DNA from 2 places in the Streptomyces chrestomyceticus JCM 4735 genome. Region 1 is predicted to be linked to the other one. Evidence: riboswitches for the same ligand, from Rfam matches in the RefSeq annotation. Region 1 holds a riboswitch; the other holds the start of a gene.

Region 1 (15,042 bases):
TCCGCTCGCCGGGCGTCGGCGCCGACATGTGGATCATGGGTCTGGCCTTCTCCGGCTTCGGCACGATCCTCGGCTCGGTCAACTTCATCACCACGATCATCTGCATGCGCGCCCCCGGCATGACGATGTTCCGGATGCCGATCTTCACCTGGAACGTCCTGCTGACCGGTGTGCTGGTCCTGCTGGCCTTCCCGGTCCTGGCCGCCGCGCTGTTCGCCCTGGAGGCGGACCGTAAATTCGGGGCGCATGTATTCGATGCGGCCAATGGCGGCGCATTGCTGTGGCAGCACCTCTTCTGGTTCTTCGGCCACCCCGAGGTGTACATCATCGCGCTGCCGTTCTTCGGCATCATCTCCGAGGTCATTCCGGTCTTCTCCCGGAAGCCGATGTTCGGTTACATCGGTCTGATCGCGGCGACGATTTCGATCGCGGGCCTTTCGGTCACCGTCTGGGCGCACCACATGTACGTGACGGGCGGCGTGCTGTTGCCGTTCTTCTCGTTCATGACATTCCTCATCGCGGTACCGACCGGTGTGAAGTTCTTCAACTGGATCGGCACGATGTGGAAGGGCTCGCTGTCCTTCGAGACCCCGATGCTCTGGGCCGTCGGCTTCCTGATCACCTTCACCTTCGGTGGTCTGACCGGCGTCATCCTGGCCTCGCCGCCGATGGACTTCCACGTCTCGGACTCGTACTTCGTCGTGGCCCACTTCCACTACGTCATCTTCGGCACCGTCGTCTTCGCGATGTTCGCCGGCTTCCACTTCTGGTGGCCGAAGTTCACCGGCAAGATGCTGGACGAGCGCCTCGGCAAGATCACGTTCTGGACGCTGTTCGTCGGCTTCCACGGCACCTTCCTCGTCCAGCACTGGCTGGGCGCCGAGGGCATGCCGCGGCGTTACGCGGACTACCTGAACGCGGACGGCTTCACCACGCTGAACACGATCTCGACGATCGCCTCGTTCCTGCTGGGTCTGTCGATGCTGCCGTTCATGTACAACGTCTGGAAGACGGCCAAGTACGGCAAGAAGGTCGAGGTCGACGACCCGTGGGGCTACGGCCGCTCGCTGGAGTGGGCGACCTCCTGCCCGCCGCCGCGGCACAACTTCCTCACGCTGCCGCGCATCCGCTCCGAATCCCCGGCGTTCGATCTGCACCACCCTGAGATCGCGGCGCTGGAAGCCGTCGAGAACGAGGGCCAGAAGGACACGGCGCTGTTCGGCGGCAAGGAGGTCGGCAAGTGAAGATCCAGGGCAAGATGTTCATCTGGCTCGCCGTCTTCGTCCTCGCCATGGCGATCGTCTACGGCGTCTGGTCGAAGGAGCCGGCGGGCACCACCGCGCTGTTCCTCGCCTTCGGCCTGTGCATCATGATCGGCTACTACCTGGCGTTCACCGCGCGCCGGGTGGACGCCGGAGCGCAGGACAACGACGAGGCCGAGGTCTCCGACGACGCCGGCGAGCTGGGCTTCTTCAGCCCGCACAGTTGGCAGCCGCTGTCCCTGGGCGTCGGCGGCGCGCTGGCCTTCCTGGGCGTGGTCTTCGGCTGGTGGCTGCTGTACTTCTCGGCCCCGGTCATCCTGATCGGCCTGTTCGGCTGGGTCTTCGAGTACTACCGCGGCGAGAACCGCACGCAGTAACGGCGGCTCCCGTACACCGGGCGGGCCCGGACACCTCTCCAGGTGTCCGGGCCCGCCCGTTTGCAGTCCTCCAGCGCGCCGCGGCCGGGGGATTTTCCTACTTTGGGGTCATGAGCCACAGACCACGACACCGGACGGCGCTCGGCTGCGCCTTCCTGCTGGCGCCCCTGGCGGCAGGCGCCACCGCCTGCGGCGGTTCGTCGTCGGACCCGCTCTCGGCCGCGCCGTACGACGCCGCCGGGCAGATCTCGGCCAACGCGCCGGAAGACGGCCACAAGGCGGACCCGGACAAGCCACTGGAGGTCTCCACCACCGGTGACGAGGCCCGGATCACGGACGTGACCGCCACCGACGCCTCCGGCCGCTACATCAGGGGCGAACTGGCCGCCGACGGCCGGCAGTGGCGCACCACCGTCCCGCTGGCCGCCGGCACCCGCTACACCGTGCGGGTGAGCACCGAGGACGAGGACGGCGCGCCGGGCCGCAAGGTCCTCCAGATCGACACCAAGGACACCGGCGACCGGGTGAACGTCACGCTCGGGCCCGAGAACGGCACGTACGGGGTCGGCCAGCCCGTCACCGCGGCGCTCAGCAAGCCCGTCAAGGACCCCAAGGCCAGGGCGATCGTGGAAGGCGCCCTCAAGGTCCGCTCCACGCCGCGCGTGGAGGGCTCCTGGCACTGGGTCGACAGCAAGACGCTGCACTTCCGCCCGCGCGAGTACTGGCCCACGCACGCCGACATCGAGGTGCGCAGCAACCTGGAGGGCCTGAAGATCACCGGCGGGCTGTACGGGGGCGCCGCCAAGCCGGTGAAGCTGCGCACGGGGGACCGGGTGGAGGCCGTCACGGACGCCGCGGCGCACACCATGACGGTCACCCGCAACGGCGAGGAGATCAACACGATCCCCGTCACCACCGGCAAGCCCGGCTACTCCACCCGCAACGGCACCAAGGTCGTCCTGGGCAAGGAGGGCTTCGTCCGGATGCGGGGGGAGAGCATCGGCATCCCGTCGGGCAGCTCGGACTCCTACGACCTGCCGGTCTACTGGGCCACCCGGGTGACCTGGAGCGGCGAGTACGTGCACGCGGCGCCCTGGTCCGTGGGGTCGCAGGGCGCCGACAACGTCAGCCACGGCTGCACCGGCATGTCCACCGACAACGCCAAGTGGTTCTTCGACACCGTGCGGGTCGGCGACATCGTCAAGGTCGTCAACAGCGGCGGCGAGACCATGACGCCGTTCGACAACGGCTTCGGCGACTGGAACATGCCGTGGAAGCAGTGGCGCGAGGGCAGCGCGCTGGACAAGAACAAGCCCAGCACCACAGGCGAGCAGGATCAGCGGCCGGGACCCGAGAATGCCGCCCGGCTGCGCCCGCAGGTCTGAAGGCCCCTCAGAAGGGCCCTCAGGAGGCCGCTCATGCCTCCGTGAGCAGCCTGCGGCGCAGCAGCCCGGCCAGGGCGTCCGTGAACTCCACGGGGTCCACAGGGTGCGTCACGGCGGCGTCCGCGCGGCTCCAGGTCGCCAGCCAGGCGTCCTGCGGGCGGCCGATGAGCAGCAGCACCGGCGGGCAGCGGAAGATCTCGTCCTTGATCTGCCGGCAGACGCCCATACCGCCCGCGGGCGCCGTCTCGCCGTCCAGGACGCACGCGTCGATGCCGCCCTGTTCCAGGGCCGCCAGGACGGCGGGCAGGGTCGCGCACTCCACGATCTCCACCGGCGGCACGTCGGCGGCGGGCCGCCGGCCCGTCGCGAGCCGTACCTGTTCGCGGGTGTCGGCGTTGTCGCTGTAGACCAGCACCGTGGCAGTCGCCTGCATCGTTCCTCCACGCTTCTCGGCGGTACGGCTTCGGGCGGGGCTTCACCCGGACGCCGCCGGGAAGTGCCTCCAGCGCGGATGCTACTGCCCGTACGGCGGCACGCAGGAGGGTTCGGCACGATCCAAGATCTGGCCGACGGGCCGTCAGGACTGGTCGGAGCGGGGGCACGGGGCCGTACGGCGGGCCCCGGGTCCTCCCTTCGGGCGACTGCCGGTGTGGGCCGTACGAGCAGGGCATACGCCCTTGACACACCGAACGGCACCCCCCGGAGTGAGGGCGGGATAAGCGACCGACATAATGTCGGTCGTGGCGACAGCAACGACAGTAGAAACCGGGCACGCGCACCCGTCGGTCAATCGGCCGAACCTCACCAGCGTCGGAACCATCATCTGGCTGAGTTCCGAGCTGATGTTCTTCGCGGCCCTCTTCGCGATGTACTTCACCCTTCGATCGGTGACCGGGACCGAGTATTGGAAGGAATCCGCCGATGCGCTGAATCTTCCGTTCTCCGCGACGAACACCACGATCCTGGTGCTCAGCTCCCTGACCTGCCAGCTCGGCGTGTTCGCGGCCGAGCGCGGCGATGTCAAGAAGCTCCGGACCTGGTTCGTGGTCACCTTCATCATGGGTGCGATCTTCATCGGCGGTCAGGTCTTCGAGTACACCGATCTGGTCAAGGAAGAGGGCCTCTCGCTCTCGTCTGGCCCGTACGGCTCGGTGTTCTACCTGACCACCGGCTTCCACGGACTGCACGTGACAGGCGGCCTGATCGCCTTCCTGCTGGTCCTGGGCAGGACGTACGCGGCCAAGAGGTTCACCCACGAACAGGCCACCGCGGCCATCGTCGTGTCCTACTACTGGCACTTCGTCGATGTCGTCTGGATCGGCCTCTTCGCCACGATCTACCTGATCCGCTGACCGGTCACGCACCGCGACCGCGCATCAGACAGACATAGCCAAAGCATCGACGCAGAAGATCCTGACACCGGGGTAATCCGTGAAAAAGCTCTCCGCACGACGGCGCCATCCGCTGGCGGCGCTCGTCGTCCTACTCTTCGCGCTGGCGGTCACTGGGGGGCTGTACGCCGCGTTCGCGCCTGCGGACAAGGCTCAGGCCGATGACACCGCCCAGTCTCTTGCCATCAAGGAGGGCAAGAAGCTCTTCGCCGTCGGCTGCGCAAGCTGCCACGGCACCGGCGGTCAGGGCACCTCCGACGGCCCGAGCCTGGTCGGCGTGGGCGCCGCCGCCGTCGACTTCCAGGTCGGTACCGGCCGGATGCCGGCGCAGCAGCCCGGCGCCCAGGTGCCGCGGAAGAAGAACATCTACAGCCAGGCCGAGATCGACCAGCTCGCGGCGTACGTCGCGTCGCTGGGTGCCGGTCCCAGCGTGCCGGGCAAGGAGCAGTACAGCAAGGACGGCGCGGACATCGCCAAGGGCGGTGAGCTGTTCCGTACGAACTGCGCGCAGTGCCACAACTTCACCGGTAAGGGCGGCGCCCTGACCAACGGCAAGTTCGCACCGACGCTCGAAGGCGTGGACCCGAAGCACATCTACGAGGCCATGGAGACCGGCCCGCAGAACATGCCTTCCTTCGGTGACGGTTCGCTGTCCCCGCAGAACAAGAAGGACATCGTGTCCTACCTCGGCGCGGTCAACAGCGACGACACCCCCAGCCCCGGTGGTCTGGGCCTGGGCGGTCTCGGCCCGGTCAGTGAGGGCCTCTTCGGTTGGATCGCCGGCCTGGGCGCGCTGATCGCGGTCGCCATCTGGGTCGCAGCCCGGACTACGAAGGCCAAGAAGTCATGAGTGAGACTGGACGACACGAAGACGTGCCAGAAAAGAACCTCCCCGGTGAGCGGGACACGGCTCACGGCGGCGCGGTCGAGCCGGCGGACAACCCGTTCGCCGACCCGGGGCTGCCGCCCCACGAGCCCCGCATCCAGGACATCGACGAGCGGGCCGCCAAGCGCTCCGAGCGCGCGGTCGCCTTCCTCTTCACCCTGTCGATGCTCGCGACGGTCGGCTTCATCGCCGCCTACGTGATCTTCCCGGTCGACGAGATCACCTATATCTGGCCGTTCGGCCACGTCAGCGCGCTGAACTTCTGGCTCGGCCTGACGCTCGGTGTGGCGCTCTTCTGCATCGGCGCCGGCGCGGTCCACTGGGCCCGCACGCTGATGTCGGACGAGGAGGTCGCCGACGACCGGCACCCGATCGAGGCGGCCCCCGAGGTCAAGGCCAAGGTCATGGAGGACTTCCGCGCAGGCGCGAAGGAATCCGCGATCGGCCGCCGCAAGCTGGTCCGCAACACCATGTTCGGCGCGCTGGCCCTGGTGCCGCTCTCCGGTGTGGTGCTGCTGCGCGACCTCGGTCCGCTGCCGGAGAAGAAGCTCCGCACGACCGGCTGGAAGAAGGGCATCCGCCTCGTCAACCAGTCGACCAACCTCCCGCTGCGTCCCGAGGACATCGCGGTCGGCTCGCTGACCTTCGCCAAGCCCGAGGGCCTGGAGGAGGACGACCACGAGTTCAACCAGAAGATCGCCAAGGACGCCCTGATGCTCGTGCGGATCCAGCCGCAGAACATCAAGGACAAGCGGGAACTGGACTGGTCGCACGAGGGCATCGTCGCCTACTCGAAGATCTGCACCCACGTGGGCTGCCCGATCAGCCTCTACGAGCAGCAGACGCACCACGTGCTGTGCCCCTGCCACCAGTCGACCTTCGACCTGGCCGACGGCGGCCGGGTCATCTTCGGCCCGGCCGGCCACGCCCTGCCGCAGCTGCACATCACGGTCAAGGACGGCTTCCTCGAAGCCGTCAGCGACTTCGCGGAGCCCGTCGGCCCGAGCTTCTGGGAGCGCGGATGAGTAACGAGACGAGCGCGACCACCACGCGCCGCGGCCAGGCGCCGCGGGGTGAGCGGATCGCCGACTGGGCGGACGGCCGGCTGGGCATCTACAGCCTCGCCAAGGCCAACATGCGCAAGATCTTCCCGGACCACTGGTCCTTCATGCTGGGCGAGATCTGCCTCTACAGCTTCATCATCATCATCCTGACCGGCGTCTACCTGACGCTGTTCTTCCACCCGAGCATGGCCGAGGTGACCTACCACGGCTCGTACGTGCCCATGCACGGGATCCGGATGACGCAGGCGTTCGAGTCGACGCTGGACATCAGCTTCGACGTGCGCGGCGGTCTGCTCATCCGGCAGATCCACCACTGGGCGGCCCTGGTCTTCCTGGGCGCCATGATGGTGCACATGATGCGGGTGTTCTTCACCGGCGCCTTCCGCAAGCCGCGCGAGGTCAACTGGCTGTTCGGCTTCCTGCTGCTGGTGCTCGGCATGTTCACCGGCTTCACCGGCTACTCGCTGCCGGACGACCTGCTCTCCGGCACCGGCGTCCGGTTCATCGAGGGTGTCATCCTGGCGATGCCGCTGGTCGGCTCGTACCTGCAGATGTTCATCTTCGGCGGGGAGTTCCCGGGGCACGACATCATCCCGAGGTTCTTCACGGTGCACGTCCTGCTGCTGCCCGGCATCATGCTGGGTCTGCTGGTGGCGCACCTGATCCTGGTCTTCTACCACAAGCACACGCAGTTCCCGGGTGCCGGCAAGACCAACAAGAACGTCGTCGGCATGCCGCTGCTGCCGGTCTACATGGCCAAGGCCGGAGGCTTCTTCTTCCTGGTCTTCGGCGTGATCTCGGTGATCGCGGCGGTCGCCAGCATCAACCCGGTGTGGGCCATCGGCCCGTACCGGCCCGACCAGGTGTCCACCGGCGCCCAGCCCGACTGGTACATGGGCTTCGCCGAGGGTCTGGTCCGTGTGATGCCCGGCTGGGAGTGGGACATCTGGGGCCACACCATCAACTTCGGTGTGCTGATCCCGATCCTCATCTTCCCGCTGGTGCTGGTGGCGATCGCGGTCTACCCGTTCGTCGAGTCCTGGGTCACCGGCGACAAGCGCGAGCACCACATCCTGGACCGCCCGCGCAACGCCCCGACCCGTACCGGCTTCGGCGTGGCGTGGCTGACCGCCTACCTCATCATGCTGATCGGCGGCGGCAACGACCTGTGGGCCACCCACTTCCACCTGTCGCTGAACTCGCTGACCTGGTTCGTCCGGATCGGCTTCTTCGTCGGCCCGGTGCTGGCCTTCATCGTCACCAAGCGGATCTGCCTGGGCCTCCAGCGCCGCGACCGCGACAAGGTGCTGCACGGACGCGAGTCCGGCATCATCAAGCGGCTGCCGCACGGTGAGTTCATCGAGGTGCACGAGCCGCTCAACCAGGAGCAGCTCCACACCCTCACCCAGCACGAGCAGCCCAAGCCGTTCGAGATCGGCCCCGAGGTCGACGAGAACGGTGTCGAGCGGAAGGTCAAGCGGACGACCAAGCTCCGCGCCAAGCTCTCCAAGGGCTACTACGGCGAGGACAACGTCATCCCGAAGCCGACCCCGGAGGAGTACAAGGAGATCACCAGCGGCCACGGCCACCACTGATCCCCGCCGTGTGACCCACGGCAGTACCCCCGCGTAAGTACGCCACCCAGAGGGCCCCTCCAGACAATGGACGGGGCCCTCCGGCATGTCCGGCCGCCGGATAGGGTTTCGGCACCAGCAGGACACGAATCCAGGAGTGTGGACCATGAACGTTGCGACCCCGAACGGCGGCGACAGCGTGGCGGTCCGCACCTGGCCGGGCGTACTGGACGCACTCCTCCAGGGCCGCGACCTGAGCGCCGACGACACCGCGTGGGCGATGGACCGGATCATGCGCGGCGAGGCCACCGACGCGCAGATCGCGGGGTTCGCGGTGGCGCTGCGCGCCAAGGGCGAGACGGTCGCCGAGATCACCGGTCTGGTCCGGGCGATGTACGCGCACGCCAACCTCATCGAGGTGCCGGGCCCGAGCGTGGACATCGTCGGCACCGGCGGCGACGGCGCCAAGACCGTCAACATCTCCACGATGTCCTCGATCGTGGTGGCCGGCACCGGCGCGAAGGTCGTCAAGCACGGCAACCGCGCCGCCTCGTCGGCCAGCGGCGCCTCCGACGTGCTGGAGAAGCTGGGCGTCAACCTGGACCTGACCCCGCGCCGGGTCGTCGAGGTCGCCGAGGAGGCCGGCATCACCTTCTGCTTCGCGGTCAAGTTCCACCCGTCGCTGCGGCACGTGGCGCCCGCCCGGCGCGAACTGGGCATCCGTACGACGTTCAACGTGCTGGGCCCGCTGACCAACCCGGCGAAGGTACGGGCGCAGGCCACCGGCGTCGCCGACGCGCGGATGGCGCCGATCCTGGCCGGGGTGCTGGCCGAACGCGGCTCCAGCGCGCTGGTCTTCCGGGGCGACGACGGGCTGGACGAACTGACGACCACCGCCACGTCGAAGGTCTGGGTCGTCCGGGACGGCGGCGTACGCGAGGAGACCTTCGACCCTCGGGACGTAGGGATCGACCTGGTGCCCGTGGAGGCGCTGCGCGGCGCCGACGCCTCGTACAACGCGGATGTGGCGCGCCGCCTGCTGGGCGGCGAGACCGGCCCGGTGCGGGACGCGGTGCTGCTCAACTCGGCGGCGGCGCTGGTGGCCCTGGAGCCGACCGCGGCGCCGCTGAACGAGCAGATCGCGGCGGGCATCGAGCGGGCCGCCGAGGCCGTCGACTCGGGGGCGGCCCGCCGGGCGCTGGAGCGGTGGGTGGCGGCCAGCAACGCGTGACGGCGCGGGGCGTGTGCGGCGGGGCCCGGTCCGGGATACGGACCGGGCCTTGCGCGTTCCCGATCGTGTGGCATGATTCTGCCCAGGTCACGAGTGACAGCGACTACGGCCCCGGCCCGCTGTCCGGCAACCCTCCGTCCGTGGCGGGGTGCCCCGGGTGATGACCAGGTCGCAGGCAGCGAGGTCTGCGGCAAGCGCGGATCCCTCGTGCCAGGGATCCTGGTCCTTGAGGGAGATCTCCCGTGTCGCAGCGAATGCGTTAGGGCCGTTCGGCCCCGTTTTCCGCACCCCCTTTTTTCTTTCACCGCTGCCGGTCCGGCCCCGCTTCGGCGTGTGGGCCCCGCAGCGAAGTCACCCTGCTTCCACGGGAGTTCGCCATGCCTGTTTCCGTCGCTGCCACCCCTGCCGCCACCGATTCCGCCGCCGACGCCGCCTGCGCCCCGCTGCCCGTGCTGGGCCGCGACGTGCTGGTCCCGCTCGTCACCGGCGGCGAGGTCGAGTACGCGGCACTGGACATCGCCGCCAGTGCCCCGGCGCTCCAGCGCGTCTGGGACGACGTGGCCGCGTACGCCCCGTACTACGGCAGCGTGCACCGAGGGGCGGGCTACCTCTCGCAGTTGTCCACCGACCTGTTCGAGAACAGCCGGGTTGCGGTGGCGGACTTCCTCGGGTGCCGGGAGGGAGACCAGGTGGTCTTCACCCGCTCCACCACCGACTCGCTGAACCTGCTGGCCGCCGTGCTGCCGGCCGGCACCCGGGTGTTCGTCTTCGAGACCGAGCACCACGCCTCGCTGCTGCCCTGGGAGCAGCGCGCCGACGTCGAGGTGACGTACCTCGACGCACCCCGCACGCCGGGGCAGGCGGTGGACACGCTGGAGCGGGCGCTGGCGGAGCGGGAGCCGTACAACAACGCCCTGGTCTGCGTGACCGGTGCTTCCAATGTGACCGGTGAGCTGTGGCCCGTACGGGAGCTGGCCGCCGCGGCGCACGCGCACGGCGCGCGGATCGTGCTCGACGCCGCCCAGCTCGCCCCGCACCACCCGGTCGACATCGCGGAACTGGACGTGGACTGGGTCGCCTTCTCCGGCCACAAGCTGTACGCGCCCTTCGGGGCCGGGGTGCTGGCCGGGCGCGCGGACTGGCTCCAGGCGGCGGAGCCGTACCTCGCGGGCGGCGGCGCCAGCCGTACGGTCGCGCGCCGCACTGACGGCGGGGTGGACGTCGACTGGCACACCACCGCCGCCCGTCACGAGGCCGGATCGCCCAACGTCATCGGTGTCTACGCCATCGCCGCCGCCTGCAAGGCGCTCACCGAGGCGGGCTTCGAGGGCCTGGTCGCCCGGGAGCAGCAGTTGGTCGAGCGGGTGCGGGCGGGTCTCGCCGAGGTGCCCGAGGTCACGGTGCTCTCGCTGTTCGGGGACGACGCCCCGCGGGTGGGCGTGCTGTCCTTCGTCGTCGACGGCTGGAACAGCTCGCACTTCGCGGCGGCGCTCTCCGCGGAGTACGGCATCGGCGTGCGCGACGGGCTGTTCTGCGCGCACCCCCTCGTACGGACCCTGCTGGGCGCCGAGTCCGAGGCCCCGGGCCAGTGCGGTGCTCCCGAAGGGGCACCGGGGGAGCAGAGCCTGAACGCCATCCGGGTGAGCTTCGGGGCCGGTACGCCCGACGAGCACGTGGAGCGTTTCGTCCGGGCCGTCAAGGAACTGGTCACGCAGGGCGCGCGGTGGAGCTACCGCACCGAGGACGGCCGCTGCGTGCCGGACACCGCGGCGGCCGCGTAACCCCAGGACCGCCCCGCCGCGGCGCTCCGCTGTCCGGGCGCCGCGGCGTGGGTGTGCGGTACGTGGAGGGGTTGCTCAGGCGTCGAGGCCGATGGCGAAGGCCGCTTCCAGGTCGTGCTGGGAGTACGTACGGAACGCGATGTGCGTCTCGGTGGAGGCGACGCCGGGCACCTTGCTGATCCGGCCCGGGATCACGTCCGCCAGGTCGTCGTGCTTGGCCACCCGCACCAGCGCGATCAGGTCGTGCGCACCGGTGACCGAGTAGACCTCGCTGACGCCCTCCAGCGCGGCGATCTTCTCCGCGATCTCCGGGATCTGGTCCACGCTGGTCTTGATGAGCACGATCGAAGTGATCACGGTTGGCTCTCTCCCTCGGCCGCCTGCTGCTTCGCCGTTCCGGCGGAGTCCACCCTACCGGTGGCCGCGGCCGTTTCCCCGGGCGGAGCGGGGCTGGGCCGGTACCGCACCCAGGCGTACAGGAAGCCCACCGCGAAGCCCACGACATGGGCCAGGTAGGCCACGCCCGGGGAGCTGGGGTCGCGCTGCGCGGCGATCCACTGGAGGACGAACCAGAACAGCAGCACGATCCACGCCGGGAACCGCAGCGGCAGGAAGAAGAGGAACGGGTAGATGCTGGTGACCCGGGCCTTGGGGAAGAGGTAGAGGAACGCCCCCAGCACCCCGGAGATCGCCCCGGAGGCGCCGACCAGGGTCTGTCCCGAGGAGGCGTGCGCGGCCGCGTAGCCCATCAGGGCCAGGTAGCCGGTCACGAGGTAGAAGAGGGTGAACGGCAGCCGGCCCATGCGGTCCTCGGCCATCCCGCCGAAGACGTACAGGAAGAGGACGTTGCCCAGCAGGTGCAGCCAGCTACCGTGCACGAACAGGGCGGTCAGCGGGGTGAGCAGCGGGCCGGGCGAGCCGCTCCACAGCTCACGCGGGATGACACCCCAGCGTTCGAAGTACGCGGTCTGCGCCTGGACGACGGCGTCACCGGTTCCGTATATGCCGTTGAGGCCGGAGGCGGGCCCGACGACGAAGACCACACAGCACAGCGCGATCAGCACGTTCGTCATGCGGGAGAACACGGTCAGCACCGAGCGGGCGCGGGGCGTCCGGGGGGTCAGGAACGGGGCCGTCATGAAGTGATCATGGCGTAATGCGGGCAATCAGGACAGAGTGCCTCGCCGCGTCCCGCCTCCCGGGCAGGGCCGCGCCGTAAGGGCATCAGGCCGTAGGGTAACGGTCAGTACCCCGCGTACTTCCGCAGTCCGACGGCGCACCGCGGGAAGCCCCCGAACGACAGCACGAGCCCCGCTCGCCCGAGCGCGACGAAAGAGGACGACACCATGGCTGTTCCCCTGCCGACGGACGGGACCCGGTGGCGCTGCACCCTGTGCGGCAACCTGACGCGCTTCGACGTGACCCGCCGCTCCGAGGTCGTGGAGTACCTCCACCTCGACCTCGCCGGGGAGCCGAAGGTGGAGGAACGCGAGGTGCTCAGTGAGAGCATCGAGTCCGTGCGCTGCCGCTGGTGCAACGCGGTCGACCAGATCGAGCTGGTCGACCGGCCGGGCGCCAGTGCCTGAGTCGAGCGCCTGAGATCGGAGCGATGCAGCAGTGGTGGAGCGTCCAGAAGGGCCTGCGGGGGCGGAGCACGGAGCCGAGGCCGGTGCGGCCGAGGCGGACGAGGTGCTCGACCGTCCCCTGCCCGAGGGCGTGCGGCGCCGGGTCGTGGCGCTCACCGCGGAGTCCTTCGGCGGCCTGACGGTCGCCGAACTTCCGCCGCCGCTGCGCCAGTACGCCCGGTTCACCCCCAGCCGCCGGGCCAAGTTCGCGGGCAACGCGATGGCGGCCGCGCTGGAGAACGACGCGGTCTTCCGGCAACGGATCGCGGGCCGGCTGCGCGAGGCCCAGCCGGAACTGGCCGAAGCGCTGGACAACGGCACCCCGCCCGCCGCCGCCGACCCGCTCGATGTCGCGGCGGCGGCCTATGTGCTGCGCCCCGAGGGCTGGGTCAAGCTGGTCGCGGCGGCCGGCGAGGAGGCGCAGCGCGCCCGCGCGGAGCAGGCCGGCGAGGAGGCCGAACGCGAGCTGGCCGCGCTGCGCGAGGAGCTGGCGCAGGCCCGCGCGCAGGCCCGCGCCGACGCCGAGCGCACCCGCGGCGACCTGGACGCGCTGCGCAAGGAGAACGAGTCGTTGCAGCGCAAGCTGCGCAGCGCGCTCAGTGACGTCAAGCGGGGCGAGGCGGCGGCACGCAAGGCCGCTGCCGAGGTGGAGTCCGTACGGGCCGCCGCCGCGCAGGAGAAGACCGTGGCCGACAGTGAGGCGCGCCGCCTCAAGGCCCGTATCGCCGAGGTCGAGGCGTCGCTGGAGGCCAGCCGCCGCGCCACGCGTGAGGGGCGCAGCGTCGAGGACATGCGGCTGCGGCTGCTGCTGGACACCGTCCTGGACGCGGCCCAGGGGCTGCGCCGGGAGCTGGCGCTGCCGCCCGCCGACACCCACCCGGCGGACACGGTCGACGCGGTGGCCCCCGGCAAGATGACGCCCAAGGACATCGCCACGCGCGCGCTGTCGGAGACCGACCCCGCCCTGCTGGACCAGTTGCTGGCGCTGCCGCAGGCCCATCTGGTGGTGGACGGTTACAACGTCACCAAGACCGGTTATCCCACGATGCCGTTGGACAAGCAGCGGCTGCGGCTGCTGGGCGGCCTCGCGGTGCTGGCCGCCCAGACCGGCGCGGAGATGACGTGTGTCTTCGACGGTGCCGAGCTGGCCGCTCCGGTGCTGCTCGCTCCGCCGCGCGGGGTAAGGGTCCTCTTCAGCAAGCCGGGTGTGACGGCGGACGAGCTGATCCGTCAGCTCGTCCGGGCCGAGCCGCCCGGCCGTCCGGTGGTGGTGGTCTCCACGGACCGCGAGGTGGCCGACGGGGTGGCCAAGGCGGGGGCGCGGCCGGTCGCATCGGCCTTGCTGCTGAAGCGACTTGCCCGTACGTGAGTCGTACGTTCCGTCCGTACGACTTGTCCGGAACGTGCTTCGCGGCGGGGTGCGTAGGGCAGTCTGGCCGGGGTGCCCGAGGGGGTGCCGGCGGTCGCCGTGGCGGCCGGGACGGAGGTAAAAGTGTACCCATCAACGAGGCGTTTCATGCCTGTCGTTCGTGTCTGAGCGTCAAGTGGTCATTACTGCCTGTGTGATGTTGGTAAAGGATGAGGAGCATCCAGCAGTTTTTTCCGGTGAGGATTTGAAGCGATCACAACTCGGTTACTAAGGTCAGGCCTCAACCCTTCATGCAGTTGATCATCCATCCGGGATGAACAGTGAAGGAACCGCCGAGTCCGCGGTGTTCACGCGCGGAGCCGGGGTCCCGTACCCCCCACGCCCGGTAGGCGGCTGAAGGAAGAAGGAGCTCGCCTCCGTGGCGTCCCACCGTCGACCCAAGCAGCCGAGCCGCACGCGCGTGACCGTCCTCACCGCGACCGCAGCGGCGGCCGTCGCCCTCTCGTCCCAGGCCGCCCATGCCGACCCGAAGCCGAAGAAGGAAGACGTCAAGTCCGAGGTCGACAAGCTCTACGAGCAGGCGGAGCAGGCCACCGAGAAGTACAACGGGGCCAAGGAGGACCAGGAGAAGCTCCAGAAGGAGGTCGACGCCCTCCAGGACAAGGTCGCCCGCGGCCAGGGCGAGCTGAACGAGCTCCGCAAGGGCCTCGGCGCCGTCGCCTCCGGCCAGTACCGCAGCGGCAGCATCGACCCGTCCGTGCAGCTTTTCCTCTCCGGCGACCCGGACACCTACCTCGACAAGGCCGCCACCCTCGACCAGTTGAGCGGCAAGCAGGCCGAGCAGCTCAAGACCATCGCCGACAAGCAGCGCCGGCTCGCGCAGGAGCGCGCGGAGGCCGCGGGCAAGATCAAGGACCTCTCGGACACCCGTAAGGCACTGGGTGACAAGAAGGACGAGATCAAGGGCAAGCTCGCCAAGGCGCAGGAGCTGCTCAACACGCTGACCGCCAAGGAGAAGGAAGAGCTGCGGAAGGAGGAGGAGAAGAAGCAGGGACAGAGCCAGGGCCGTTCCAGCCGTGGCAACGAGCGCCCCGACC
Region 2 (15,042 bases), 3.0 Mb from region 1:
CGCTGGCCGCGGCCGCCGACCACGGCATCGAGGTCGTCGTCGGACCCGAACTCCTCACCGGCTCCACCCGCCTGAAGGCCGGTACGGCGCAGAAGCTGGTCCTCAACATGCTCTCGACCATCACCATGATCCGGCTGGGCAAGACCTACGGAAACCTGATGGTCGACGTCCGCGCCTCCAACGAGAAGCTGCGGGCCCGCTCGCGCCGCATCGTGGCGCTGGCCACCGGCGCCGGCGACCCGGAGATCGAGGCCGCGCTCGCCGCCACCGACGGGAAGGTCAAGAACGCCATCCTGGTCGTCCTGGCCGGGGTCGACGGGCCCACGGCGGCCCGGCTGCTGGACGGCTCCCGAGGCCACCTCAGGGCCGCGCTGCACACCGCCCTGCACACCCCGCCCTCCCCGAGCGGCTGACCCGCCAGGCGCCCCGCCACCAGCCCGCTCCGGCCGACCCACCCGCACAGCAAGGCACCACCATGTCCGATGAGAAGAACCGCGCCACCGCCGCCGCGATCCTCCCCCTGGTCGGCGGCGCCGCCAACGTCACGTCCGTCACCCACTGCATGACCCGGCTGCGCCTCGGCGTCGCGGACCGCTCGCTGGTCCAGGACGCCGCCCTGAAGGCACTGCCCGCCGTCCTGGGCGTGGTGGAGGACGACACGTACCAGATCGTGCTGGGACCGGGCACGGTCGCCCGCGTCACCCCGGAGTTCGCCGCCCTGGTCGAGGCCGGACGGGACGCGCCACCCGCCCCGCCAGAACCTCCCGCCACAGCGGACCCCACCGGTCCCGCCCTCTCCACCGCCGAAGAACTCGCCGCCCAGGGCGCCGCCCTCAAAGCCCGCCAGAAGGCCCGTAACGCGACCCCGGTCAAACTCTTCCTCCGCCGGATCGCCGACATCTTCGTCCCGCTGATCCCCGCCCTCATCGGCTGCGGCATCATCGCCGGACTGAACGGCCTGCTGACCAACTTCGGCCTGCTGCCCGCCCTCGTCCCGGCGCTGGCCGCCACCGCCTCCGGCTTCATGTCCCTGATCGCGGTCTTCGTCGGGTACCACACCGCGAAGGAGTTCGGCGGCACGCCCGTCCTGGGCGGCGCGGTCGCCGCGATCATCGTGTACGCGGGTGTCGCCCAGGTGAGCGCCTTCGGCCAGCAGCTCTCGCCCGGCCAGGGCGGGGTTCTCGGCGCCCTGGGCGCGGCGCTGCTCGCCGTACAGGTCGAGAAGGCGTGCCGCAGGTACGTCCCCGAGGCGCTCGACGTCCTGGTCACCCCCACCGTGACCGTGCTGGTCTCCGGCCTGGTCACGCTCTTCGGCCTGATGTTCGTGGCCGGCGAGGTCTCCACCGCCATCGGTACGTGCGCGAACTGGCTGCTCGCCCACGGCGGCGCCGCGGCCGGCTTCCTGCTCGGCGGCCTCTTCCTCCCGCTCGTCATGCTCGGCCTGCACCAGGCCCTGATCCCCATCCACACCACGCTCATCGAGCAGCAGGGCTACACGGTGCTGCTGCCCGTCCTCGCGATGGCCGGCGCCGGCCAGGTGGGCGCCGCCCTCGCGGTCTACGTCCGCCTGCCCGGCAACCGCTCGATCCGTGCGACCGTCAGGTCCGCGCTGCCCGCCGGGTTCCTCGGTGTCGGCGAACCGCTCATCTACGGTGTCTCGCTGCCGCTGGGCCGCCCGTTCGTCACCGCCTGCGTGGGCGGCGCGTTCGGCGGCGGCTTCGTGGGCCTGTTCAACCAGCTCGGCACGACGGCCGGCGCCACCGCCATCGGCCCGTCGGGCTGGGCCCTGTTCCCCCTCCTCAAGGGCAACCAGCCGCTCGGCGCCACCCTCACCGTCTACGCCGCCGGCCTGCTCGTCGGCTACGCGGTGGGCTTCCTGGCGACGTACTTCTTCGGCTTCGGCAAGCAGGCCCTGACGGACCTGAACGCGGCCACGGAACCGGTAGCCGCCGGAGGCTAGGCCGCCCCCGCTCCTGCCCCCGCTGTCTCACGGCGCTCGGACGCCGCCGGAGCGTCCGGCCAGCACTCCACCCCCGTCAGGTCCGGCATCCGGGACCGGGTGAAGACCGGGTCGAGGCCGGAGCGGCGCTGGGCCGTGTAGTCGTCCAGGAGGCGGAAGGCGATGGCCGAGAGGGGGATGATGGCCAGCAGGTTGATCAGGGCCATGAGGCCCATGAAGACGTCGGCGAGGTTCCAGATGACGCTCACCGAGCCCAGCGCGCCGAGGAAGACGACCGCGAGGACGAGGGCACGGTAGACGGGCAGGACCCAGGTGCGCCGCGTCATGAAGCCGATGTTGGACTCGCCGTAGTAGTAGTTCCCGATCATGGAACTGAAGGCGAGCAGGAAGACGACGGCCGTCAGCACGTGACCGGCCCAGCCGCCGAGCGTGTCGGTCAGCGCGGACTGGGTGAGGTCGGCGCCCTGCCGCCCGCCCAGCTCCGGGGTGGTCGTCAGGATGATGAAGGCGGTCATCGAGCAGATCAGCAGGGTGTCGAAGAAGACGCCGAGGGACTGGACGAGCCCCTGCTTGACCGGGTGGGTGACCTCGGCGGCGGCGCCCGCGTTGGGCGCCGAGCCCAGGCCCGCCTCGTTGGAGAACATGCCGCGCCGTACGCCCTGCTGGATCGCCGCGCCGATCCCGCCGGCCGTCAGCTCCTTGAAGCCGAACGCGCCGCCGACGATGTCGCCGAAGACCCGCGGCAGGTCGCCGAGGTTGAGGAGGACGACGGCGGTGCCCAGCAGCAGGTAGACGACGGCCATGACCGGTACGAGGACGGTCGTAACGGAGGTGATGCGGCGGACACCGCCGCAGATCGCGACGCCCAGCAGGACGGCCAGCAGCAGGCCGACCGCCGGGGCGAACCACGACGCACCGCTGCCGGAGACGGACCCGGAGGCGACCGAGGTGATCGTGTTGGACTGCACGGCGTTGAAGACGAACCCGAAGGTCACGGTGATGGCGACCGCGAACAGCACACCGGGCCAGCGCTTCCCGAGCCCGCGCTGCATGTAGTAGGCGGGGCCGCCACGGTACGTACCGGAGCCCGCACCGTCCCGGTCCTTGGTGTCGCGGACCTTGTAGAGCTGGGCCAGCGCCGACTCGACGAACGCCGAGGCACCGCCGACGACCGCCATCACCCACATCCAGAACACCGCGCCCGCCCCGCCGAGGGTGATGGCGGTGGCGACGCCCGCGATGTTGCCCGTACCGACCCGTGCGGCCGCCGAGATGGTGAAGGCACCGAAGGACGAGACCGGTTTGGAGCCGTCCGCCCTGGGCTCCGACCTGTCCTTGAGCACGCGCAGCATCTCCGGGAAGAGCCGCAGTTGCACGGCCCGGGAGCGGACCGTGAAGTACAGACCGGCGCAGACCACCAGCGGGATCAGCAAATAGGTCCAGAGACCGTCGTTGACTGCGACGATCAGCGAATCGAGCGTGCTCATGGGCGTCCTTGCGGGGCGTCCGGGTACGGGGACGGCCATCGCGGAAGATCACCTTCCGGTGAGGCTCCCGAAAGTATGGCCGCCATGCCCATACCAGGACCACCGTCGCCTTGCATGCTGAATCTCACAGAAGCGACATAACGACGGAACGCCCTGATGGGCGCCCCGGTCCCCCACAGCCCTCACATGGCGCAGCCGTGCAGCCCGCCGTCCACCACCAGGTCCTGCCCGTTGACGTACGACGCCTCGCCGGACGCCAGGAAGGCCACCGCGTCGGCGATCTCCTCGGGCCGCGCGAACCTGCCCGCCGCCGTCTGCGCCTTCAGCTTCTCCGCCTCCGCCACATCGATCTCCGAGCCCGCGAACATCGGCGTCTCGACGTAGCCGGGGCTCACCGAATTGACGCGGACACGGCGCCCGGCGAGCGCCGCCGCGAGCGTCCGGGCGAGGTTGAGCGCGGCGGCCTTGGTCGCGGAGTGCAGGGTGGCGTCCGCCTGTCCGCGTTGCACGAGCGACGAGGCGTTGATGACCACCGCACCGCCGTCGCGCAGCAGCGGAAGGGCCCGCTGGACGGTGAAGAACACGCCCTTGAAGTTCACGCCGACCGCCTGGTCGAAGTCGGCCTCGGTGATCTCCTCGAAGGGAGCGGCGGCGTACCGGCCCGCGTTGGCGAAGATGATGTCGAGGTGCCCGAAGCGGTCGCGTACCGCCTCGACCGCGGCGTCCAGGTCGGCGACGGAGGCCGTGTCGGCCCGTACGCCGAACACCCGGTCCGCCGCGTCACCGGCCGCTCCCGGGCCCGTCCCCGTCGCATCCGCAACGGCCGCTTCGCCGCCCGTCACCGCGTCCTGCGCCCGCTCCCTCAGGTGCGCCACGGCGGTGTCCAGGCGGCGCTCGTCGCGGCCGCACACCACCACCCGCGCGCCGTCCGCGAGCAGCCGCCGCGGCCGCCAGGCCCACTCCGCTGCTGCCGCCGGTGATCAGGGCGACGGTGTCCGCGGGGAACCGGTCCGGTCGGGCAGCCTGTCCGTTTCGAGTCGTCATGGGGTGATCGTGCCCCGCCGGGCCGGGGGCAGTGCAAGGACCGCCGTGCGGAACGGCACACCTGGACCACCGTACGGAGCGGCACGCCGCGCCGTACGGCAGGCCGCACGCCCGAAAGGTGCCGGAACGCCGCTGGGGCGGCACCCCCCGGGAGGAGGAGTGCCGCCCCAGCGACTTGAGGACAGTTGATCCGGGAGGATCAGAAGTCCATGTCACCGCCCGGCATGCCGCCCGGAGCGGCCGCGGCGGCCTTCTCCGGCTTGTCGGCGATGACGGCCTCGGTGGTCAGGAACAGCGCGGCGATCGACGCGGCGTTCTGCAGCGCGGAGCGGGTGACCTTGGCGGGGTCGATGATGCCCTCGGCGATCATGTCGACGTACTCGCCGGTCGCGGCGTTCAGACCGTGGCCGACGGCCAGGTTGCGCACCTTCTCCACGACAACGCCGCCCTCGAGGCCGCCGTTGACGGAGATCTGCTTCAGCGGGGCCTCCAGGGCCAGCTTCACAGCGGCGGCACCGGTGGCCTCGTCACCCTCCAGCTCCAGCTTCTCGAAGACCGAGGAGGCCTGCAGCAGGGCGACGCCACCGCCGGCGACGATGCCCTCCTCGACGGCCGCCTTCGCGTTGCGCACGGCGTCCTCGATGCGGTGCTTGCGCTCCTTGAGCTCGACCTCGGTGGCGGCACCGGCCTTGATGACGGCCACGCCGCCGGCCAGCTTCGCCAGACGCTCCTGGAGCTTCTCGCGGTCGTAGTCCGAGTCGCTGTTCTCGATCTCGGCGCGGATCTGGTTGACGCGGCCCTGGACCTGCTCGCTGTCACCGGCACCGTCGACGATGGTGGTCTCGTCCTTGGTGATGACGACCTTGCGGGCGCGGCCCAGCAGGTCGAGACCGGCGTTCTCCAGCTTGAGGCCGACCTCCTCGGAGATGACCGTGCCACCGGTGAGGATGGCGATGTCGCCGAGCATGGCCTTGCGGCGGTCGCCGAAGCCCGGGGCCTTGACGGCGACGGACTTGAAGGTGCCGCGGATCTTGTTGACGACCAGGGTCGACAGGGCCTCACCCTCGACGTCCTCGGCGATGATCAGCAGCGGCTTGCCCGACTGCATGACCTTCTCCAGCAGCGGAAGGAGGTCCTTCACGTTGGAGATCTTCGAGTTGACGATGAGGATGTACGGGTCGTCGAGCGACGCCTCCATACGCTCCATGTCGGTGGCGAAGTACGCCGAGATGTAGCCCTTGTCGAAGCGCATACCCTCGGTGAGCTCCAGCTCCAGACCGAAGGTCTGGGACTCCTCGACGGTGATGACGCCTTCCTTGCCGACCTTGTCCATGGCCTCGGCGATCAGCTCGCCGATCTGGGTGTCGGCGGCGGAGATGGAGGCGGTCGAAGCGATCTGCTCCTTGGTCTCCACGTCCTTGGCCTGCTCCAGCAGGGCGGCGGAGACAGCCTCGACGGCGCGCTCGATGCCGCGCTTCAGGGCCATCGGGTTGGCGCCGGCGGCCACGTTGCGCAGCCCCTCGCGGACCAGGGCCTGGGCCAGGACGGTCGCGGTCGTCGTGCCGTCACCGGCGACGTCGTCCGTCTTCTTCGCGACCTCCTTGACCAGCTCGGCGCCGATCTTCTCGTACGGGTCCTCGAGCTCGATCTCCTTGGCGATGGACACACCATCGTTGGTGATCGTGGGGGCGCCCCACTTCTTCTCGAGGACGACGTTGCGGCCCTTGGGGCCAAGGGTGACCTTGACGGCGTCGGCGAGCTGGTTCATCCCGCGCTCGAGACCGCGCCGTGCCTCCTCGTCGAACGCGATGATCTTGGCCATGTGAAGTGGTCCTCCCGGACTGGGGGTCCCCCCGGACTGCGTCTGGGGGAGGGTGGATACTCCGGACCGCGCTGGCGCCCGCGACGGACGGTCTGCGAGCTTGTGGTTCCTTGCCCCACCTGCCCGCGGACCTCACCGAGTCGGTCCTTAGCTGTCACTCTCACTCGTAGAGTGCTAACGCAATGATTAGCACTCGACCCCCTAGAGTGCAAGCGGCTTCGCAGAAGCCTCGTATGGGGGTGGCGGCCGGGCGACGGGAGGGCGCAAGCGGCTTGGCGGGAGCCATCCCCATGGGGGGCGGGTGTCAAACCGGGTGCGGCCCGGATGACCTGCGCCCCCCGCAGCACCCCCCTACCCACCCAAACACAGAAGGCCCGCGCCCCCCACAGGGGACGCGGACCCTCGTACGCAGCAGTCGGTCGGCGCTTCAGCCGGCCACGCGGACCATGTCCGCCTGCGGCCCTTTCTGGCCCTGCGAGATCTCGAACTCGACCCGCTGACCCTCCTCAAGGGTGCGGTAACCGTCCATCTGGATCGCGCTGTAGTGGACGAATACATCCGCACCACCGTCGACCGCGATGAAGCCGTACCCCTTCTCCGCGTTGAACCACTTGACGGTGCCCTGAGCCATGCCTAACTCCCCTATTACTGGCCCTTGCACAGGACCGCACTCCGCGGACCCGGGTCAGACCTCACCCCCCGACAGGAGGGGGTGTGCGCCGGAACGCGTCGACCGCCGCTGAATGTATCTGTCCAACTGCCCAGCGCAACAGGTCAGTCGGACGAGAATTCTTCTCGGGAACAATCGCAAATATGCGAAGAAAAGCCCATACGGCAGGGCAAGTCGGGCCGGGCAAAGCTCACCAACGCGACAAATCATGTCCACACTTCGCGCACAACTTGCCGGGCACTCATATGCGTTCGGCACGCGCTGGACGAGGAATCACCTCAACTGTATCGCCTTTAACAACATGGAATCGCCCCGTCCGCTTCGTGGCGGACGGGGCGATTCCAGCCGTTCGGCCGGGGAAGGGCCGAAAAAGATCGTTACGGCGTCCGGGCGACCGCCTCAGCAGCCGCCGGCCACCGCCGGGATGATCGATACGCCGGCGCCGTCCGGCGTCGGCGTCGCCAGGCCCTGCTCGAAGCGCACGTCGTCGTCGTTGACGTAGACGTTCACGAAGCGCCGCAGCTTGCCGGTGTCGTCCAGGACGCGGGCCGCGATGCCGGCGTGGTTCTGCTCCAGGTTCTGGATGACCTCGGAGAGGGTCGCCCCCTCGGCGGGGACCTCGGCCTGGCCGCCGGTGTAGGTGCGCAGGATGGTCGGGATGCGGACGTTGACGCTCATGGTGTGCTGCCTTCCAGCTCGCGGGAGGAGTGCGTAGGGGCGGCGGGCGCGGGCGTACCGATGACCGCGGGCGCGGACGGGGTACGCCGGCGCGTGCCGTGGTGTACGGGACGCGTACCGGTGTGTACCGACGCGTACGGGTGCGCGCGACCGCGTACGGGTGTGTACGGCCGCGCGCGGCGGTCAGCCCGCCAGGCCGGCCGCGCGGAACGCGTCCAGGCTCGGGCGGATGGTGGCCGTGGGCCCGGTGGTCGGCGCCACGGCGTCCAGCGTCTTGAGCCCGTCGCCGGTGTTGAGCACGACGGTGGTCAGCGCCGGGTCGAGCAGCCCGTCCTCGATCAGCTTCTTCGTGACGCCCACGGTCACCCCGCCGGCCGTCTCGGCGAAGATGCCCTCCGTACGGGCCAGCAGCTTGATCGCGTCGACCACCTGCGCGTCGTTCACGTCCTCCACCGCGCCGCCGGTGCGCCGGGCGATGTCGAGCACGTACGGGCCGTCGGCCGGGTTGCCGATGGCCAGCGACTTGGCGATGGTGTCCGGCTTCTGCGGCCGTACGACGTCGTGACCTGCCTTGAAGGCGGTCGAGACCGGCGAGCAGCCCTCGGCCTGGGCGCCGAAGATCTTGTACGGCTTCTCCTCGACCAGGCCGAGCGCGATCAGCTCCTTCAGCCCCTTGTCGATCTTCGTGAGCTGGGAGCCGGAGGCGATCGGGATGACGATCTGGTCCGGCAGCCGCCAGCCGAGCTGCTCGCAGATCTCGTACGCGAGGGTCTTGGAGCCCTCGCCGTAGTACGGGCGCAGGTTCACGTTGACGAAGCCCCAGCCCTCGCCGAGCGGGTCGCCGATCAGCTCCGAGCAGAAGCGGTTGACGTCGTCGTAGGTGCCCTCGATGCCGACCAGCTCGCCGCCGTACACCGCGGCCATGACGACCTTGCCCGCCTCCAGGTCGTGCGGGATGAACACGCACGAGCGGAAGCCCGCCCGGGCCGCCGCCGCGCCCACCGCGCCGGCGAGGTTGCCGGTGGAGGAGCAGGACAGGGTGGTGAAGCCGAAGGCGCGGGCGGCCTCGACGGCGATGGCGACGACGCGGTCCTTGAAGGAGTGCGTCGGGTTGCCGGAGTCGTCCTTGACGTACAGGCCGCCGGTGACGCCCAGCTCACGGGCCAGGTTGTCGGCCTTGACCAGCTTGGTCAGGCCGGGGTTGAGGTTGGGCTTGTCCGCCACGTCGGCCGGGACGGGCAGCAGCGGCGCGTACCGCCAGATGCTGTTGGGGCCCGCCTCGATCCGCTTGCGCAGGCCCTCGGGGTCGCCCGCCGGCAGGTCGTACGCCACTTCCAGCGGTCCGAAGCAGGAGGCGCAGGCGAAGATCGGTCCGAGGTCGAAGCGCTCGCCGCACTCGCGGCAGGACAGCGCGACGGCGGGACCGAGGGAGACGCTGGCGGACGGGGTGCTTTCGACGGATTGCACAGCCATGGAGGCGAGGCCCTTTCTCCTCATCTTCCTCGCGACGCATCTCGCCGCGAGACGGAATTGGCACCTTCCCGAGCCGGGAGCCTCGCGGGCCGCGTACCTGCGCGACGACGGAGACCGGCTGGAGGGTTGCCGGGGCTTCAACGGGCCGTATCCCTCTGCCCCTCTGGATGAGCGGTATGGCACCGGGCCGGGGCCCAGGCGTTTGTCGCGCCGACCCCGGCATGTCCGGGACGATCGCGTTGTTCAAGACTGTAGCCGAAGGGCCGGGCGGTCGAGACAGCCGTCCGCACCGCGAGATGGATCACATCGCTGATCCGGGAACGAAGGAGACCCGCACGTGCTGGAAGAGGTGGAGCGCTGGCTGGCCGGCCGGTCCTGGTCGGCCGCGGACCGCCCGCTCGACCGGTTGCTGGCCGCGAAGCGCGAGACGGGGCAGACGGTCTCCGTCGTGCTGCCCGCGCTCGACGAGGAGGCGACGGTCGGCGCGATCGTCGAGTCGGTCCGTACGGAGCTGATGACCCCGTCGGTGCCGCTCGTCGACGAGCTGGTGGTGCTGGACTCGGGCTCCACGGACGGCACGGCCAAGGTCGCGGCCGAGGCGGGCGCGCGGGTGGTCCACCGGGACGAGGTGCTGCCGCGGCTGCCCGCGCTGCCCGGCAAGGGCGAGGTGCTGTGGCGCTCCCTGCTGGCCACCGGCGGCGACATCGTCTGCTTCGTCGACGCCGACCTGCGCGAGTTCGACGCGGGCTTCGTCTCCGGGATCGTCGGTCCGCTGCTGACCGACCCGGACGTGCAGTTCGTCAAGGGCATGTACGACCGTCCGCTGGGCGAGGCGGCGGGCCAGGGCGGCCGGGTCACCGAGCTGGTCGCCCGGCCGCTGCTGAACCTGCACTGGCCGCAGCTCGCCGGGTTCGTGCAGCCGCTCGGCGGGGAGTACGCGGCCCGCCGGTCGCTGCTGGAGCGGCTGCCGTTCCCGGTGGGCTACGGCGTCGAGCTGGGCCTGCTGGTCGACGCGCTGCACACGGTGGGGCTGGACGCGCTGGCCCAGGTGGACATCGGGGTGCGCAAGCACCGCCACCAGAGCGGCCAGGCGCTCGGCAGGATGGCGGCGGCCATCTACCGCACCGCGCAGTTGCGGCTGGCCCGCGGCCACCTGGTGCGCCCGCGGCTCACCCAGTTCGAGCGCGGGGAGACCGGTTTCGTGCCGCGTACCTGGGACGTGGACACCGAGGAGCGGCCGCCGATGGCGGAGATACCGGAGTACGCGGAGCGCCGGGCGGCCTGAGACGGGCGGCGGGCGGCCCGAGAGGCGATCGGTGGGCGGCCCGATGGGCCCGACCCAGGGTCCCGGGCCGGGCGCCGCGCGGCCCGCTTCCGACGCCGCGTAAACAGTGACGTTCCGCCTCCGCTCCGCACGTTTGAGCGGATGGGTGGCGGGCTAGTCTCGCAACATGGTCTCCGAGCGTTCTGGTGCCAAGGTCCTCGTCGCGTCCAACCGCGGTCCCGTCTCGTACACGAAGGGGGACGACGGCACGCTGACCGCCAAACGGGGCGGCGGCGGGCTGGTCTCCGGGCTGTCCGCGATCGGCCCGGACGCCGGTGCGGTGTGGGTGTGCGCCGCCCTCGGGGACGGCGACCGCGAGGCCGCCCGGCGCAGCGGCGGCCATCTGGACACCGCCGATACCGGCGGCCAGCACGTACGCATGCTGGACATCCCCGCCGACGTCTTCACCGACGCCTACAACGGCATCGCGAACTCCGTGCTGTGGTTCGTCCACCACATGCTCTACCAGACGCCGCTGGAGCCCTCCTTCGACGACGCGTTCCGCGCCCAGTGGGCTTCGTACGAGGCGTACAACGCGGCCTTCGCGGACGCGCTCGCCGACGAGGCCGCGCCCGGCGCCGTGGTGCTGGTGCAGGACTACCACCTCACGCTGGTGCCCGGTCTGCTCCGCGCCCGCCGCCCCGACCTGCGCATCGGCCACTTCTCGCACACGCCGTGGGCGCCCGCCGACTACTTCCGGATGCTGCCGGACGACGTGGCCGAGGCGGTGCTGCGCGGCATGCTGGGCGGCGACCGCGCCGCGTTCCTGACGCGGCGCTGGGCCGAGGCGTTCGCCGAGTGCTGCGCGGCGGTGCTGGGCGCCGAGGTGGCACGCGACGCGGACGGCGGGCTGAGCATCGTCCACGAGGGCCGGACGACGCGGCTCGGCGTGCACGGTCTGGGCGCGGACGCGGAGTTCCTGCGGGAGCGGGCGCACCGCCCGGACGTGGACGAGCGGCTGGCGGCGCTGCGCGAGCAGATCGGCGGGCCGGACCGGAAGACGATCGTGCGGGTGGACCGTACGGAGCTGTCCAAGAACATCGTGCGCGGGCTGCGCGCCTACCGGGCGCTGCTGGCCGGGCACCCCGAGTGGCGCGAACGCGTCGTGCACATCGCGTTCGCCTACCCCTCCCGGCAGGACCTGGAGGTCTACCGCTCCTACACCGACGAGGTCGGGCGGCTGGCCGAGGAGATCAACGAGGAGTACGGCACCCCGGGCTGGCAGCCGGTCGTGCTGCACGTGAAGGACGACTTCGCGCGGTCGCTGGCCGCCTACCGGATCGCCGACGTGGCGCTGGTCAACCCGATCAGGGACGGGATGAACCTGGTCGCCAAGGAGGTCCCGGTGATCTCCGAGGCGGGCTGCGCGCTGGTGCTGTCCCGGGAGGCCGGGGCGTACGCGGAGCTGGGCGAGGACGCGGTCTGCGTCAATCCGTACGACGTCTCGGCCACGGCGCGCGCGCTGCACGAGGCGCTGTCCATGGAGGACGGCGAGCGGGCCGAGCGCTCGAAGCGGCTGGCCGCCGCGGCCACCGCGCTGCCGCCGGACCGGTGGTTCCTCCAGCAGCTTCGGGCGCTGGAGGAGTAGCGCGCCGGGGCCCCGGGAGGGCCCCGGCCGCAGAGCTGTCAGGTCGCCCGTCAGGCGGGCTCCTCCAGCCGGTCCGCGAGAGCGTGCAGCAGCGCGACCACGCCCGCCGGGCCGTCGACGACCAGGTCCGCCCGGCCGGCCAGCTCGGCGACCTCCGCGCTGCCGCTGCACACCAGCACCCCGGCCAGTCCGTCCGACCGCAGCTTGTCCACGGCGGAGAAGGCGGCGAGGTCGCCGAGGTCGTCGCCCCCGTACAGGACGGTGGTGGCGCCGGTCTCGCGGACGTACTCGGCGAGCGCGACGCCCTTGTCCATGCCGGGCGGCCGCAGTTCGAGGACGTACCGGCCGGGCTCGACGATCAGGCCGTGCCGCTCGGCGAGCGCGTACAGCGGCTCGCGCAGCAGCTCGAAGGCGGCCTGCGGGTCCTCTGCGCGGCGGGTGTGCACGGCGATGGCGCGGCCCTTGTCCTCCACCCAGGAGGCGTGCCAGGCGCCCAGTCCGTCCAGGACGCCGGGGAGTTCGGCCTGTACGGCGGCGACGCCGGGCGGCGGCGCGGGCGCCCGTACCGTGCCGGTGGCCGCGTCCCAGCGCTCGGCGCCGTAGCCGCCGAGGACCACCAGCCGTTCCAGGCCCGGCGCGTCCGTGAAGCCGCCGAGGCGGACCGCGACGCCGGCCGGGCGGCCGGTGATGACCACCAGGGAACACAGCCGCGGCGCCAGACGGGCCAGCGCGGCGACGGCGCCGGGGTGGGCGCGGGCCTTCTCGGGGTCGGGCACGATGTCGGCGAGTGTGCCGTCGAAGTCGAGAGCGAGCACGGCTCGGCCGGGGCTGTCCAGCAGCGCGGCGAGACCGTCCCGGCCCGCTTCGGTGACCGGTGTCGGCAAGGAGTTCGGGGGGCTGCCCATGGCGACGAGGTTACCGGGCGGGTGCGGGCGGGTGCCGGGTACGGGGGGGACCGGCGCAGCGCGGCGTCGGCTGCGGGTGCCTGGGTACGGGCGTATCGGCGGCTCGTGCCGTCTTCCGGCCCCGCACCCCGGCCCGTCCGGCGCCCCGCGGGCCGTCCCTCAGCGGCGGCCGCGCCGGGCCTCGCGGACGCGGCGCAGCCGGTTGACCGTGACCGGGTCGTGGGCGAGCGCCCGCGGGTCGTCCAGCAGGGCGTTCAGCAACTGGTAGTAGCGGGTCGGCGAGATGCCGAGCCGCTCGCGGATGACCCGCTCCTTGACGCCCGGCCGGGGCCAGGAGCGGCGCTCGACGCCGAGCACCGCCTCGTCCTGCGGGGACAGTGCTCCTATGCCACCGCCTCCGGTGCCGCCGTCGGTGCCCTCACTCGTCATCACCCGTCCACGATAAGGCCGCGGTACGACAATCCCCGCCGCCGGTCCGGAGGCGGGGGGCGCCGGGGCGCGCTACGGGGTGCCGGGGCGCGCTACGGGGTGCCGGGGCGCGCGGCGGCTCACTCGGCGGAGTTGTCCGCCTCGTTGGCCGTGTTCTGGATGTCGCTGAGCACGCCGGCCGGGTTGCCGTTGGCGCCCACCGCCTTGCCCATCTTCGCCTTGACGGTCTTGCTGACCAGCGGCCAGGAGGTCTTGTCCGCGGGGTAGAACACGGCGTTGTCCAGTTGGCGCAGGAAGCTGTGCAGCTTGGCGTACTTGCTGTCGGCGAGCATCGCGTGGGAGCCGGAGGTGGTGACCGGCAGCAGCCCGTAGTGGCCCGAGAAGTCCATGACGTTCTTCTCGTCGTAGACGAAGTCGAGGAACTTGCCGACCTGGTCGCGGTGGCCGTTCTGCTTGAACGCCGTCATCCAGTCGGCGACGCCCATGGTGGCCTTGGCCTTGCCGGCCGGGCCCGGCAGCTCGACGGTGCCGTACTCGACGCCCTTGGCCTCGGCCTGCTTCATCAGGGTGGGGTGGCCGTTGAGCATCCCCACGTCGCCGGCCGCGAAGGCGTTGAAGGCGTCCTGGCGGTTGAGCTTGGCCGGATCGCCGCCGGTCAGCCCCGGGGCGACCAGTTCCTTCTTCAGCCACTCGAAGGTCTTGACGTTCTCCTTCGAGTCGATCGTGTACTTGCCGATGCTGTCGGTGTAGCTGCCGCCGCCGCTGAGCATCCACATCAGCGTCTCGGCCTGCGTCTCCTCCGGGCCCAGCGGCAGCGCGTACGGCATCTTCACGCCCTTGGCCTTGAGCTTGGCCGCGTCGGCCGCGACCTGCGCCCAGGTCTCCGGCGGGTCGGTGATGCCCGCCTCGGCGAAGAGCTTCTTGTTGTAGAACAGGCGGCGGGTGCTGGAGCCGAAGGGCATCCCGTACTGCTCGCGGTTGTACTCCCCCGCCTCCGCGAGGGCGGGGACGAAGTCGGCCTGCACGGGGATGGAGAGCACGTCCCTGGCCTTGTAGAGCTTGCCTTCGGCCGCGTAGTCGGCGTACGCGCCGATCTGGGCCATGTCCGGAGCCTTACCGGACTTGACCATCTCCTCGACCTTCTTGTCGACGTCCGTCCAACTGTAGACCGAGACGTCGACCTTGATGCCCGGGTTCTTCTTCTCGAAGTCCTTGACGAGCCTGTTCCAGTAGTGCTTGGAGGAGTTCGACGCGTTGTCGCCGTAGTCCGCCGCGACGAGCTTGAGAGTGACGTCGCCACCGTCGCCCACGCCGCTGCCGCAGGAGGACAAGGAGAGCGTCATGGCCGTGGTGAGTCCCGCTGCCGCCAGGCTCAAGTACCGCCGCTGCACTGCCGTTACCGCCTTTTGTCCCGAATGTTCCGTGCTTGCCGGGGAATGCCCGGTGGCTTCAGAGGTCCACCCTCAACCGGCATGAACGACGAGTCTCCCCCGTTTACCCACACAAGGTCTACACCACCCCTCATTTCGTTGGCGTATCGCCTGTCACACCCACAGGTCGCGGTGGTACGGAAGCGGCCGTACGGACCGGAATCACCCCGTCCGGGCCGGCCGACCCACCCCGTCCGGACCTTGCGGAACCACCTCCTGCCCCCAGGCCCGA

The links. Region 1 has a riboswitch for S-adenosylmethionine ahead of EJG53_RS30195 (aminotransferase class V-fold PLP-dependent enzyme). Riboswitches for the same ligand answer to the same signal wherever they lie in the genome.
Region 2: another riboswitch for S-adenosylmethionine. It lies ahead of thrC (threonine synthase); the one in region 1 lies ahead of EJG53_RS30195 (aminotransferase class V-fold PLP-dependent enzyme).

Annotation. Positions count from the first base shown of each region.
Region 1 covers NZ_BHZC01000001.1:6,880,648-6,895,689, forward strand. Annotated here, with positions in the region: gene ctaD (aa3-type cytochrome oxidase subunit I) at 1-1,244, shown strand, start outside; gene EJG53_RS30155 (cytochrome c oxidase subunit 4) at 1,241-1,639, shown strand; gene EJG53_RS30160 (L,D-transpeptidase) at 1,750-3,024, shown strand; gene EJG53_RS30165 (hypothetical protein) at 3,056-3,457, opposite strand; gene ctaE (aa3-type cytochrome oxidase subunit III) at 3,756-4,376, shown strand; gene qcrC (cytochrome bc1 complex diheme cytochrome c subunit) at 4,456-5,265, shown strand; gene qcrA (cytochrome bc1 complex Rieske iron-sulfur subunit) at 5,262-6,326, shown strand; gene qcrB (cytochrome bc1 complex cytochrome b subunit) at 6,323-7,960, shown strand; gene trpD (anthranilate phosphoribosyltransferase) at 8,106-9,170, shown strand; SAM riboswitch class IV at 9,256-9,373, shown strand; gene EJG53_RS30195 (aminotransferase class V-fold PLP-dependent enzyme) at 9,548-10,951, shown strand; gene EJG53_RS30200 (Lrp/AsnC ligand binding domain-containing protein) at 11,027-11,308, opposite strand; gene EJG53_RS30205 (rhomboid family intramembrane serine protease) at 11,305-12,024, opposite strand; gene EJG53_RS30210 (hypothetical protein) at 12,298-12,537, shown strand; gene EJG53_RS30215 (NYN domain-containing protein) at 12,569-13,945, shown strand; gene EJG53_RS30220 (C40 family peptidase) at 14,364-15,042, shown strand, end outside.
Region 2 covers NZ_BHZC01000001.1:3,916,971-3,932,012, forward strand. Annotated here, with positions in the region: gene murQ (N-acetylmuramic acid 6-phosphate etherase) at 1-413, shown strand, start outside; gene EJG53_RS16375 (PTS transporter subunit EIIC) at 476-1,960, shown strand; gene EJG53_RS16380 (alanine/glycine:cation symporter family protein) at 1,957-3,447, opposite strand; gene EJG53_RS16385 (SDR family NAD(P)-dependent oxidoreductase) at 3,630-4,364, opposite strand; gene groL (chaperonin GroEL) at 4,691-6,313, opposite strand; gene EJG53_RS16395 (cold-shock protein) at 6,741-6,944, opposite strand; gene EJG53_RS16400 (MoaD/ThiS family protein) at 7,383-7,661, opposite strand; gene thrC (threonine synthase) at 7,845-9,134, opposite strand; SAM riboswitch class I at 9,152-9,308, opposite strand; gene EJG53_RS16410 (glucosyl-3-phosphoglycerate synthase) at 9,472-10,419, shown strand; gene EJG53_RS16415 (alpha,alpha-trehalose-phosphate synthase (UDP-forming)) at 10,586-12,046, shown strand; gene otsB (trehalose-phosphatase) at 12,097-12,951, opposite strand; gene EJG53_RS16425 (DUF3263 domain-containing protein) at 13,111-13,380, opposite strand; gene EJG53_RS16430 (extracellular solute-binding protein) at 13,500-14,771, opposite strand.